3 regions of the Rhizobium sp. IY2 genome follow, and region 2 is predicted to be linked to each of the others. Evidence: riboswitches for the same ligand, from Rfam matches in the RefSeq annotation. Region 2 holds a riboswitch; each other region holds the start of a gene.
What was found. Region 2 has a riboswitch for cobalamin ahead of nrdH (glutaredoxin-like protein NrdH). Riboswitches for the same ligand answer to the same signal wherever they lie in the genome.

Region 1 (4,238 bases), on a different contig from region 2:
CAGCACCGAATAGATGAAGCTCATGGCGCCGGCGATGCCGAGCGCCAGAACGAGCTTGTCGGCGCCGTACTCGCCGAAACCGGTCATGAAGTAGACAAGGCTGTCGTCAAGCTGCAACAGGGTGCAGAGGAGCCAGAGAGTAATCCCGAACCCGACGATCGAAACACATTGCCTTCCGGCCCTGCTCTGGAAAAATACCGGCACTGCGCCTTCTCCATCTCCACCCTTCGCGGAAGTAGCACGAAAGTCTGAAATGTTCGTTGAAACCAGAAGGCGAATTATCGGAGGCGGCAGCCTCCTGATGTGCCGTCGAGGGACCGTTGGCGCCAGAGGAAAACGCCGAGCGAGCCCTCTTCGTGGTTGGCAGAATGGCAGGTGCGGAAAAAACGAAGGCGAGCGTGCCATGGCATCGCTCGCCCTTTTTCGTGCTTCAGGCGGTGACGATCAGCAGCGGGACGCTGACGATGAGACCGACCAGAACTGTGACTGTGGCGACACGCATCAAACGCAGGCGCCGCGTGCGCTCCCCACTCCAATCATATGTCATTCTTCCATCTCCTTGGGATAAGGAAGTAGTCCCCGCGAAACCGGGTTCAACAGAGATGACGCGATTTGCTTGTGTAAGGCTGGATATGATCAGGACTCGCTAAAGCATCGGTCCGAAAATCGGAATCGATTTTCGGACAGCGCGATGCGAGGATTGAAAGTGTCGAGCGTCCTTGTGCGTCCGAAAGGACGCACGGCGCTCTAATGCTGGAAGCGCAGAGACCAGCGTCGTCCATTGCTGGTCATGCGAATGACGGCGAGCGGCTCGATGTCGCTCAGCCAGAAAGAGGAGAGCGGCGCCTGAAGCACATGGGCGACCGCCGCCCGGATGACGGCTGCGTGACTGACGGCGATCACATGGCCGCCGAGGGCGGATTCGCTCTCCATCCAGTCGGCGACGCGTGTTCTCAAATCAAGAAGGCTCTCGCCGCCATGCGGGGCCGCTTCCGGATCGCTCATCCAGGCCATGAGGTTCTCAGGCTCTTCCGCCTCTATCGCGGCGATCGATCTGCCGGCCCAGCGGCCATGGTCGCAGTCGCGAAGCGCCGGATCGATCCGGGCTTGGAGGCGGAGCGCGTCAACAGTCTGGCGGGCGCGCAAAGCGGGGCTCGTGGCAACGCGATCGGCGCGGGGCAGGGCGGCCATCCTGTCGGCTTCTTCCGCCGCCTTGCCTTCCAGCGGTTCGTCGAGCGGGAACAGGGCCTTGCGGCTCGCCATCGTCGCGCCGTGGCAGATCCAGGTGAGGCGCGTATTCACGGTCGTTCTGATCTCCCGGAGTGCGGCTGTAGCGGCGCAGGACGGCCCTCGGCCGGCTTGTGAAGTTTCGTTGACAGTCTCTTCGGCGTGCAGATATAACCGTGCTGTTGCGGGTTTGGAAGCCGGTGGAAATCCGGCGCGGTCGCGCCACTGTGACCAGCGTGTCGAAAGCTCTTCGCGCTGGAAGTCAGACCCTACTGCACAAGCACTCTTTCGACTGAACGCGTCATTCCCGGAGGAATACATGTCTGACACCACTTTTGCGCCCGTCGCGGCACCGGCGCCGATCCCCCTGGGAGAGATCCTGCCATGGGCGATCTTCGGTGGCCTGCTGATGCTCATCGTTCTCTATTTTGTCGGCACCGAGGAAGGCGCGATGGCGCTGTTCAACGGGATGTATGTGCACGAATTCGTGCATGACGGCCGTCATCTCCTCGGCTTTCCCTGCCACTAAAGCGCGTCGCGATCTTTCAGATTCGCGCCTCACTTTAGGTCTTTGTTTTCGCATGTCGTTATCGCAAAATCGCTGCACACTTTTGCGCGACATGCTTTAGGGGAGTTCCTGACATGGTTGGAAATCTTCTGCTTCGCGGCATGCTCGCGGGCCTGATTGCTGGCATCCTCGTTTTCGCTTTTGCGCATATCTTCGGCGAGCCGCTGGTCGATGCGGCGATCGCCTTCGAGGAGGCGAGTGCCCAGGCGGCCGGTGAAGCTGCCGAACCTGAAATCGTCAGCCGCGCCACGCAGGCCGGTCTCGGCCTTTTCACCGGCGTCATGGCCTACAGCGTTGCCGTTGGCGGGCTCTTCGCTCTCGCCTTCGCTTTCGTGCACGGCCGTTTCAGCAGCCTTTCGGCGCGCGGCACCTCGGCCGTCATCGCCATTGCCGCCTTCGTGGCGATCGTCCTCGTTCCCGGTATCAAGTATCCGGCCAACCCGCCGGCGGTGGGCAATCCCGATACGATCGGCGTCAGGACCGAACTGTTCTTCCTGATGATCGTCGTCTCGCTCGCCGCGCTGATTGCCGCGGTGGCGCTGTCGCGCCGCCTCGCGGGGCGTTTCGGTCTCTGGAATGGCGCGATCATCGCCGGAATCGCTTATCTCGTCTTCATCGGCGTCGTGCTCTATCTGCTGCCGCCGATCAACGAGGTGCCGGAGAACTTCTCGGCGATGGTCCTCTGGCGGTTCCGCACGACTTCGCTCGGCATGCATGTGATCCTCTGGACAACCTTGGGCCTTGCCTTCGGAGTGCTGGCGGAAAAGCGGCTTGCCGTTAAGGACGGGCAACGCGGCCGGCCGGCAACGGCATTTCACTGAACGCATCGAAGGGCGCCGCTTGCCGGCGCCCTGAACTTTTCGGGCGGCCATGACAAGCAGCAGAACCATACCACTCGTGTCGACGGCGTTTGCCACCGCCGTCTTTTTTTGTGTGGTTGCTGGAAGCGCTCTTGCCCATAGCCCTAGCGGCGGCGGCAGCCATACCGGACTGGATATTCCGGAAATTTCCCATGGCGAGATGGCGGTGATTGCAGACTATCGCAGTGGGATCATCGACCTTGCTTCCCGTGCCGTCGATACCAACGAGCCGTTCCGCCGCGTCCTGAACTATGCCGAGATCCAGTATTCCTATTGTCTCTGGGGCCGGGTGCCGGGCAGCGTGACGGACGAGGAAAGCCCGTTCAACGAATGCGCCCATGCCTATCTCGCGGCGGCCAAGGCGGTCTTGCTGTCGATGCGCGAGATGCCGCAAGAGAGGGCTGCCGCGAATGAAATCATTTCCGCCGTCGACGCCGACATGACGCGGCGCGGCCTTGCGCTCGTCACCTGCCGGTTCAGCGGCGAGGCCTTCAACACCGCCGATGTCATCAAGCCACACTGGGGCAAGGTGCCACTTCATCCAGCCAGCATGGCGTCGCTGACCGGGCTCGCTGCATTGTTCGGCCTTGGTTTTTTTGGGCTTCGCCACTTCCTGCGGCCGAAGGCTCAATCGTCGGAATAGCGCTGCTCGCGCCATGGATCGCCGTAGATATGGTAGCCGTTCTTTTCCCAGAAGCCAGCCTCGTCGTCGGGCATCAGCTCGATGCGGCGCAGCCATTTGGCGCTTTTCCAGAAATAAAGATGCGGCACGACCAGGCGCATCGGGCCGCCGTGATCCGGCGTCAGCGGCAGGCCTTCCCAGGCGGTAGCAAGGATCGCGTCCTCGGCGGCGAAATCAGCGAGCGGCAGGTTGGTGGTATAGCCGTCATAACTGGTCAGCATGACGTAACCGGCTTCGGGCTTCGGCATGGCGAGGTCGAGCAGATCACGCGTCGAGACGCCCTTCCATTTGTTGTCGTAGCGCGACCATGTGGTGACGCAGTGGATATCGCTCACCCCAGTGCTCTGCTCGATCGCCTGGAAGGCGGTCCAGGTGAGGGTGAGCGGTGTTTCGACGAGGCCGCGCACGTCGAGCCGCCACGTATCCGTCGAGACAACAGGCTGCTGGCCGAGATCGAGCACCGGCCAGTTCTTGACGAGGTGCTGGCCGGGCGGCAGACGCTCGGTTTCAGGTCGGCTGATGCGGCCAGTCAGGAACTTGCCCTCGGCCGCCCAGCGGCGCTTGGATGTGGTGAGCTTGCTGTCGGCGGGTGTCTGATCGTCGCTCATGATGGGCTTCCTTGCGATGCGGCAATAGGATATCCGAGTTCGTTCAGTGTCAAGTTTCGGCGGGCCCTTGGAAAACCTTGCCAGGGTTGTTAGAGCGTCCTTTGTGCATCCTTTCGGACGCACAAAGGACGCTCTAACATTTTGAATCTACGCATCGTGCTTTCCGAAAATCGATTCCGATTTTCGGGCCGATGCGCTAGACTTGAGGGCGTCGGGTATGCCTCGCTGGGGAGTGGAGGCAGAAAGGGGAGGAGCCGGATCTGTCTTCGAGGTATCGTGCGATAGCGGCGTTG
Region 2 (4,238 bases):
AGATTGCAGGAAATGTCCTTGCCGAGATATTTGTAGGAGAGGTCATCGTTATAGTCGCTGGCCTCGCTCACCTGCAGGATTTCCGAGCAGAGGTTGCTCATCGAGATGCGTCCGGCGATCGGGTTGGCCCGGTTCACCGTGTCCTCGAACGTGATATAGGGGTAGCCGCTCTCGAACTGGATTTCGGCAAGCACCTGGAAGAATTCGCGCGCCTTGATCTTCTTCTTCGAAATGCGGGCATCCGCCACCATCTCGCGATACTTTTCCGTCACCGAAATCTCGGTGAAAGGCACGCCATAGACGCGTTCCACGTCATAGGGCGAGAACAGGTACATGTCCTCGTTGTTCTTGGCGAGCTCGAAGGTGATGTCGGGCACGACGACGCCGAGCGACAGCGTCTTGATGCGGATTTTCTCGTCGGCATTTTCACGCTTGGTATCGAGGAAACGCATGATATCGGGGTGATGGGCGTTGAGATAGACCGCACCCGCGCCCTGCCGCGCCCCGAGCTGGTTGGCATAGGAGAAGCTGTCTTCGAGCAGCTTCATCACCGGGATGATGCCCGACGACTGGTTCTCGATCTGCTTGATCGGCGCGCCGGCCTCGCGGATATTGGTCAGCGACAGCGCCACGCCGCCGCCGCGCTTCGACAATTGCAGCGCCGAATTGATCGACCGGCCGATCGATTCCATATTGTCCTCGACGCGCAGCAGGAAGCAGGAAACCAGCTCTCCGCGCTGCTTCTTGCCGGCATTGAGGAAGGTCGGCGTCGCCGGCTGGAAACGGCCGGAAATGATCTCGTCCACCATGTCGCGGGCAAGGCCCTCGTCGCCGCGCGCAAGCGCCAGCGCCACCATGCAGATGCGGTCCTCGTAGCGCTCGAGATAGCGCTTTCCGTCGAAGGTCTTCAGCGTATAGCTGGTGTAATATTTGAAGGCGCCGAGGAAGGTCGGGAAACGGAATTTCCTGGCATAGGCCTGGTCGAACAGGTCTCGCACGAAATTGAAGGAATACTGGTCGAGAACCTCCTGCTCGTAATAACCCTCGGTCACGAGGTAATCGAGCTTTTCCCTCAGATTGTGAAAGAACACCGTGTTCTGGTTCACATGCTGCAGGAAATACTGCTTGGCCGCCAAACGATCCTTGTCGAGCTGGATCCGCCCATCCTCGTCATAGAGGTTCAGCATGGCGTTCAGCGCGTGATAGTCGAGCGTTTCCGCCGCTTTCAAAGGGCGTTCGCCGGCGGGATGAGCAAAAGTGTTATGCGGTTTTGCGCCCGCATCCCGCGTCAGAGTTGTTCCCGTGTCCAAAATCGTTCCATCCCGTGTTTGACGTTGGCGACGTCGTCTTCCGTGCCCATGAGCTCGAACCTGTAGAGATACGGCACCAGGCATTTCCGCGAGACCACGTCGCCGGCGAGCCCGTATGTCTCGCCGAAATTGCTGTTGCCCGCGGCGATCACGCCGCGGATGTGTCCTCGGTTTTCCGCATCGTTCAAGAAACGGATCACCTGCTTGGGAACGGCACCCTTGCCGCCGTCGCCGCTATAAGTCGGCACAACAAGCACGAAGGGTTCGTGGATATGGAACGCGTCAACGCCACCGGTCGGAATGCGCGCCGCGCGCAGTCCGAGCTTGGCGACAAACCGATGGGTATTTTCGGATCGGCTGGAATAATAGACGATCAACCCCACCGCTTGTCCTCACTCAGGAGAGCGCGCTGATCATGTCGGGGCGGAAGCCCGCCCAGTGCTGCTCGCCGGCGATGACGACAGGCGCCTGCATGTAGCCGAGGCTGCGGACCCGATCGAGCGCTTCGGCATCCTGCGAGATATCGACGATGTCATAATCGACACCCAGACGGTCGAGGGCGCGGTAGGTGGCAGTGCACTGGACGCAGGCAGGCTTGCTGTAGACGGTAATGGTCATAGTATTCCTCGTGACGACGCGATTGGGACGCAGGACATCGATCGGAAATCTCTCGATATCCGTCGAAAAGGCTCTGTATTTTGCAGCTATGCGGCTCGTTCAGCCGCCGGGCGCGACGTGCCCTTTATATTGCGCGGGTGGCGGCCTGAATTGAGATACTGACATGACTTCACCCCGAAGTGGCTCAATGCGAAGGTTTCAGGGGCGGAGGTTCGGGCCTGCGCAACGCGATGCGGAGATCCCCGCAGCCATGCAAACGCGACCTTCCGGACACCCCGCCCGTGGACGTTTTGTTCGAGGCAGGTCTCCTGGCTCACGGGTCAAAGCACCCTGCCCCAGCCTTCCCAAGGCCTCATGCCTCAGTGACCTGAAATCGGACAGTTGCTCTCCGCTCACAGTTGCGGGGGCAGCTCCGGCGTTGTTGCGCCGTCATGGCGAAACGCACCGTATTCCCGTCTTAGCCATCGCTCCCTACGAATCGATGGAACCTCGAACACTAGATATAGTACGCCAATCCAAATTCGCGTCAACGGATGGTTTGTGCATTGCGTTACGACAGGTTTGAAATCGCTACATTCCTGTGAAGAACATGGATAACCAAAGCTTAAAGACAGCAGGCTGTGGAGAAGCCCCACGAGGGGAGCCGACCTATGACCGGTCCAAAGATTTCGGTTCGAGATCAGGCCCGAATCGTCGATGGGACATCCCGCCGGTGACGGGCGCCGGAGGATGAAGTCGGGGAATGCTTATATCTTTATCCGAAGCAGCCGCAGCGCGTTGATCGTCACCAGCACGGTGGCACCGGTATCGGCGAGGATCGCCGGCCAGAGCCCGGTAATGCCCATGATCGTCGTCACCAGGAACACCGCCTTCAGCCCCAGCGCGATGCTGATGTTCTGCAGGATGTTGCCCATCGTGCGTTTGGAAAGTTCGATCATCCGCGCCACGTCGCCGACGCGTCCGTGCAGCACGGCGGCATCCGCGGTCTCCAGTGCCACATCGGTGCCGCCGCCCATGGCGATGCCGATATCGGCAGCGGCCAGCGCCGGAGCATCGTTGATGCCGTCGCCGACCTTGGCGACGATCAAGCCCTGGCGCTTCAATTCGCCGACGACACGCTGCTTGTCCTCAGGCATCATCTCCCCGAGCCAGTCGATGCCGAGCATGCCGGCCACGGCTGCCGCCGTCCGCTTGTTGTCGCCCGTCAGCATCATCGCCTTGACGCCTGCCGATTTGAGGCTAGCGAGCCCGGCCTCGGCATCCTCGCGCGGCTCGTCGCGCATGGCGATCAGGCCGGCCGCGATACCGTTGACAAGCAGCACCGATACGCTCTTGCCCTCGTCGTTGAGCGCCGTGATGCGTGCATCCTGCTCCGCGCTGAGCGCCCCGAGCGCACGGGCAGCCGGCGGCGACAACAGGTCCAGCGTCTCGCCGCCGACCTTGCCGCTGACACCCTTGCCCGGCAGCGCTTCCAGCTCAAAGGCTGGCGGCACGGGAACGCCGTCCGCCTTGGCGCGGTTGAGGATAGCCAGGGCCAAGGGATGGCTGGATCCCTGCTCCAGCACCGCCGCGCGCGACAACACCTGCGCCTCCTTCAATCCGAAGGAAATGATGTCGGTCACCTGTGGCCTGCCCTCGGTCAGCGTGCCTGTCTTGTCGAAGGCGACCATCGTCACCTTGCCGAGCGTTTCCAGCACCGCGCCGCCCTTCATCAGCAGCCCGCGCCGCGCCCCCGCCGAAAGCGCAGCGGCGATTGCCGCCGGCGTCGAGATGACAAGCGCGCAGGGGCAGCCGATCAGCAGGATGGCGAGACCCTTATAGATCCATTCGCCCCACGACCCGCCGAACAGCAGCGGCGGAACGATGGCAACCAATGCTGCGACCACGACCACGCCGGGCGTGTAATAGCGCGAGAAGCGGTCGATGAAACGCTCGGTCGGCGCCTTCGATTCCTGCGCCTCCTCCACCAGCTTGACGACTCGGGCGATGGTATTGTCGGCCGCCGCCGCCGTGACGCGAACCCGGAGCAGCACATCGCCATTCACCGTGCCGGCAAAAACAACGGCATCGACACCCTTGCGCACCGGCGTGCTCTCACCCGTCACCGGCGCCTCGTCGATCGCACTCTCGCCGGAAACAATGATGCCGTCCGCCGAGATCCGGTCCCCCGGACGCACCATGATGACGGCGCCGACGGCAAGGCTTTCCGCCGGCACTTCCCGCGTCTGGCCATTGTCTTCGAGCAGCGCATTCTTCGGCACCAGGGCCGCCAGCGACTGGATGCTTTGGCGCGCCTTGCCCGCCGCCACC
Region 3 (4,238 bases), on a different contig from region 2:
CTCCTCCGCAACAACCCGCCGCCACTCCTCAACCCCGATCAACCCTCGCCCCGGCCACCAGATGCCGGCCTTCATCAGTGGCACCGCCGGCGCCGGCTTCTCCATGCCTGCCAGCATCGCCGCGGCATAGTCGAGGAAGGCCCGCGCATTGGCATCGCCACCCTCGATCAGATAGGCCCACAGCGCATTGAGATCGTCGAGATCAACATTGGAGAAAGGGACGAGCCCGGCATCCGGCTTCGCATCACCCGGAAGCACCGCGATCAGCGCACCGGCGCGGGACGCTGCGGCATGCAGCGCTTCCAGCGCATAATGGAAATAGCTGGCGCCGCCGAGCGCCCGCACGACAATCAGCTTGGCATGCCGCGCCGTGCGCTCGACATAGGTATCGACCGACATCGGATGCTTGAGGCTCATCAGGCTGGCGAGCCGCAGCGAATGCTGCCCACCGCGGTCGCGGTGGGCGGCTGCGATCGCGGCAAGCTCGCTGTCGGCAGCCGACAGGAACAGGATCTCGCCCGGCGTCTGCCCGAGGTCGATCGCCTCCTCGCCGTCGCTGATCGTTCCCTGCTGGGCCAGAAGCAGATGCATTGGTTTATGCCAGCTCTTCGATTGCCGCCCTCACCGCGTCCTGATCCATCTCGTGCAGGCCGATGACGACGAGGCGCGTCGTGCGCTTTTCGCCTGGAGCCCAGGCGCGGTCGAAATAATGATCGATGCGGCTGCCGACGGCCTGGAGCTGCAGGCGCATCGGCTTGCCGGCGATATCGACGAAGCCCTTGAGGCGCAGCACGTCATGGGTTGATATGATCGCCTTCAGCTTCTCGACGAAGCCGGCGGGATCGGCAACGGGTCCGAGATCGACGACGAAGCTGTCGAACTCGTCGTGGTCGTGCGGCGCGCCGTCTTCATGCTCCAGCTCATGATGCGACTTGCGATTGGCGACATCGTCCTCGGTGCCGATACCAAGGCCGAGCAGGATGCCGGCCGAGACTTCGCCGTTCTTCGCCTCGATGATCGCGGGTTTGCGCACCGTGCGGGAGGCAACCTCGTCGCGCACCCTGATAAGACCTGCCGCGTCGATCAGGTCGGTCTTGTTGAGCACGATGAGATCGGCGCAGGTGAGCTGATCCTCGAACAGCTCCTCGATCGGGCTTTCGTGATCGAGCGATTCATCCTCGGCGCGGCGCGCATCGACGGCATCATGGTCGTCGGCGAACCGGCCGGCGGCAACGGCGGCGCTATCGACCACCGTGATGACGCCGTCGACGGTCACTTGCGTGCGGATATCGGGCCAGTTGAAAGCGGCGACCAGCGGCTGCGGCAGGGCGAGGCCCGAGGTTTCGATGACGATGTGGTCGGGCCGCTGTTCGCGCTCGAGCAGCTTCGTCATCGTCGGAATGAAATCGTCGGCGACAGTGCAGCAGATGCAACCATTGGTGAGTTCGATGATGTCGTCCTCGGTGCAATTCTCCGCGCCGCAGCCCTTCAGCACGTCACCGTCGACACCGAGATCGCCGAATTCGTTGATGATGAGCGCGATCTTCTTGCCGCCGGCATTGGTGAGCAGGTTGCGGATCATCGTGGTCTTGCCGGCGCCGAGGAAGCCGGTGATGACGGTTGCAGGAATTTTCTGCTGGTTCATGAACTTAACCCTTCATTTTCAGCGGCAGGCCTGCCGCGATGAAATAGACTTCGGCGGCCTTCGCCGCGATCGATTGGTGCAGCCGGCCGGCATGATCGCGGAAATCCCGCGCCATGCGATTGTTAGGCACGATGCCGAGGCCGACCTCGTTGGAAACGAAAACGAGCCGCGCCTTCGCGGCGGCCAGGAAATCGGCGAGCGCTGCAAATTCCGCCGCCATGTCGCGCTCCTCCATCATCAGATTGGTGACCCAGAGCGTCAGGCAGTCGATCAGCACGATGCGTCCCTCGCCGTCGATGGCGCCAAGCTTGCCGACGAGATCGAGCGGCTCCTCATGCGTCGTCCAGGACGGACCGCGGTCGGCCTTGTGCTGAGTGATACGCGCCTGCATCTCCTCGTCCCAGGCCCGGCCGGTGGCAAGGTAGTGGCGGTCGAGGCCGGTCGCGGTGACGAGAGCTTCGGCGAAGCGGGATTTGCCGGAGCGCGCGCCGCCGAGGATGAAGATGGTGGTCATGCTCAGACGCTCCTCAGGGAGGGTGCGTAGCCGTGGCTTGTTCCGAGTGCACCTTTTTCGACTGCTGGGGGGACCGAGTATTCGACATAACCGGCCGAAAGCACTCCTCTTGCAGGGCTGCTTGGAGGCGTCGCGAGCGCCGCACCAGGCCGCGCTGAATTCAATCGTTCAGCCAAGACAACCTCCGTGCTGGCAACGGGCGTAGTGCCCAGGTGTGGGCTTCTGGCCCGGCACGTAATGGCAGGTCTCCTGGCTCGCGGTTATCGGCCGCGATCGGGGCAGACCGGAAACCGGTCGCCCTGATCGTGCCGGCGGATCATCCTCGCCTTCCCGGCTGCATTGGTGAAAAGGTGGACGATTCGTAGATTTAGAGGCGTCCGACCCCGGTTGATCACCATGCATCTCCAGTGGCTTTTCCGGCATGTTGCCCACCCCGCCCGCTTGCATGATTGCAAGCCGCCGGCCGGAGGGGCTCGGTGCCGGATGGAAGACCCTGACCGCTCTACAGTCGCGGGGTCGGCTGTGATGAAGGCGCCCGGTTTGGGTCCGCCCCTTCACATTCCCTTTTCATCCGGAAGGGCGCAACACCGATCCGGAACCATCCGTTATGTCAGGATGGTCGGGCGACCATCCGTTGAGGGATGGTTAGGCAAGCCGGGGTGTGAAGTCAACCGGCCTTGACGGCCGGTCAGCTTCCGAGCAGATGGCCCAACCCTATCAACACGACTTAGTCTACCTAAAATATCGTCATTTATCAGAGGCTTACGTCATAAATATTTGTCCCGGGCGCCGGCTTTTCGCCGCAATTGCGTCGCAAGCGGACTGCGCGACCATCTCCGCCCTTGACCGGGCCTCTCCCCGCCTAGTTGTCTAGCCATGCTTATGAAATTGGATCGGCGCCGTTTCCGGGCGCTGCGTGTTTTCTTCGATCCGGGCCGCCTGCGGGCGCTGACCCGCCGCAGCGAGGTCGGCCTGTCACTGGCGGGCGCCGTCGTCGGCATCATCTCGGGTCTCGCCGTCACCGGTATGAGCTACGTCTCCAGTGAGCTGCATCAGCTGGTCTTCGGCATCGCCGATAGCGAGCGGCTGAGCTCATCCGAGATCGAGAACAAGATGCTGCTGCTCACCGCGCCCGTAATCGGCGGCGCTCTGCTCGGCCTGTTGCTCCTGGTGCTGGCGAAACGGCGCAAGAAGCCGATGGTCGACCCGATCGAAGCCAATGCGCTGCATGGCGGCCGTCTATCCTTGACCGACAGCATCATCGTTGCCGTCCAGAACCTGATCTCCAACGGGTTCGGCGCCTCGGTCGGACTGGAGGCCGGCTATACCCAGCTTGCCGCCGGCCTTGCCTCGAAATTCGGCCTGAAGCTGCAGCTTCGCCGCTCCGACCTGCGCATCCTCGTCGGCTGCGGCGCGGCGGGCGCCATCGCCGCCGCCTTCAACGCGCCGCTGACCGGCGCCTTCTATGCCTTCGAGCTGATCATCGGCACCTATACGATCGTGTCGCTGACACCCGTCGTCGTCTCAGCTCTCATTTCCACCCTTGTCGCAAGGCTGCTTGCCGATGGTGATTTCACCATCGATATCGGCAGCTTCGGCTCGGTCGTGCCGGCCGATTATATCCCGGCGCTGCTGCTCGGCGCCTTCTGCGCCGGCATCGGTATCCTGATCATGCAGGGCGTCTCCTTCGTCGAGGAACTGGCGCGCAAGAGTTCGATCGCCCCACCCTTCTGCCCGGCGCTCGGTGGCGTCATCGTCGGGCTCTTGGCGATGATCTCGCCGCAGGTGCTCTCGGCCGGCCACGGCGCGCTGCATCTCAACCTCTCCCGCGAGGTGGCGATCCCGACACTGATCGGTCTCTTCCTGTTGAAATCCCTGGCCTCGGCGATCTCGATCGGCTCCGGCTTCAGGGGCGGCCTGTTCTTCGCCTCGTTGTTCATGGGCGCCCTGCTCGGCAAGCTCTTTGCCTATTGCGGACCCTATTTCGCCGATGCGACGCTGACCCCCGTCATCTATGCCGTGGTCGGCATGAGCTCGCTTGCCGTCGCCGTTATCGGCGGACCGCTGACCATGACGTTC

Region 1: another riboswitch for cobalamin. It lies ahead of ACMUVN_RS20910 (CbtB domain-containing protein); the one in region 2 lies ahead of nrdH (glutaredoxin-like protein NrdH).
Region 3: another riboswitch for cobalamin. It lies ahead of cobU (bifunctional adenosylcobinamide kinase/adenosylcobinamide-phosphate guanylyltransferase); the one in region 2 lies ahead of nrdH (glutaredoxin-like protein NrdH).

What each region holds. Positions count from the first base shown of each region.
Region 1 covers NZ_JBLKNU010000006.1:328,138-332,375, forward strand. The annotation lists gene ACMUVN_RS20900 (putative bifunctional diguanylate cyclase/phosphodiesterase) at 1-204, opposite strand, end outside; gene ACMUVN_RS20905 (histidine phosphatase family protein) at 748-1,302, opposite strand; adenosylcobalamin (AdoCbl) riboswitch at 1,391-1,533, shown strand; gene ACMUVN_RS20910 (CbtB domain-containing protein) at 1,547-1,756, shown strand; gene ACMUVN_RS20915 (CbtA family protein) at 1,870-2,616, shown strand; gene ACMUVN_RS20920 (hypothetical protein) at 2,666-3,298, shown strand; gene ACMUVN_RS20925 (sulfite oxidase-like oxidoreductase) at 3,283-3,945, opposite strand.
Region 2 covers NZ_JBLKNU010000023.1:19,877-24,114, reverse strand. The annotation lists gene nrdE (class 1b ribonucleoside-diphosphate reductase subunit alpha) at 1-1,310, opposite strand, end outside; gene nrdI (class Ib ribonucleoside-diphosphate reductase assembly flavoprotein NrdI) at 1,289-1,693, opposite strand; gene nrdH (glutaredoxin-like protein NrdH) at 1,707-1,928, opposite strand; cobalamin riboswitch at 2,209-2,435, opposite strand; gene ACMUVN_RS32735 (heavy metal translocating P-type ATPase) at 2,675-4,238, opposite strand, start outside.
Region 3 covers NZ_JBLKNU010000001.1:911,130-915,367, reverse strand. The annotation lists gene cobN (cobaltochelatase subunit CobN) at 1-591, opposite strand, end outside; gene cobW (cobalamin biosynthesis protein CobW) at 596-1,645, opposite strand; gene cobU (bifunctional adenosylcobinamide kinase/adenosylcobinamide-phosphate guanylyltransferase) at 1,650-2,159, opposite strand; cobalamin riboswitch at 2,381-2,777, opposite strand; gene ACMUVN_RS04455 (chloride channel protein) at 3,036-4,238, shown strand, end outside.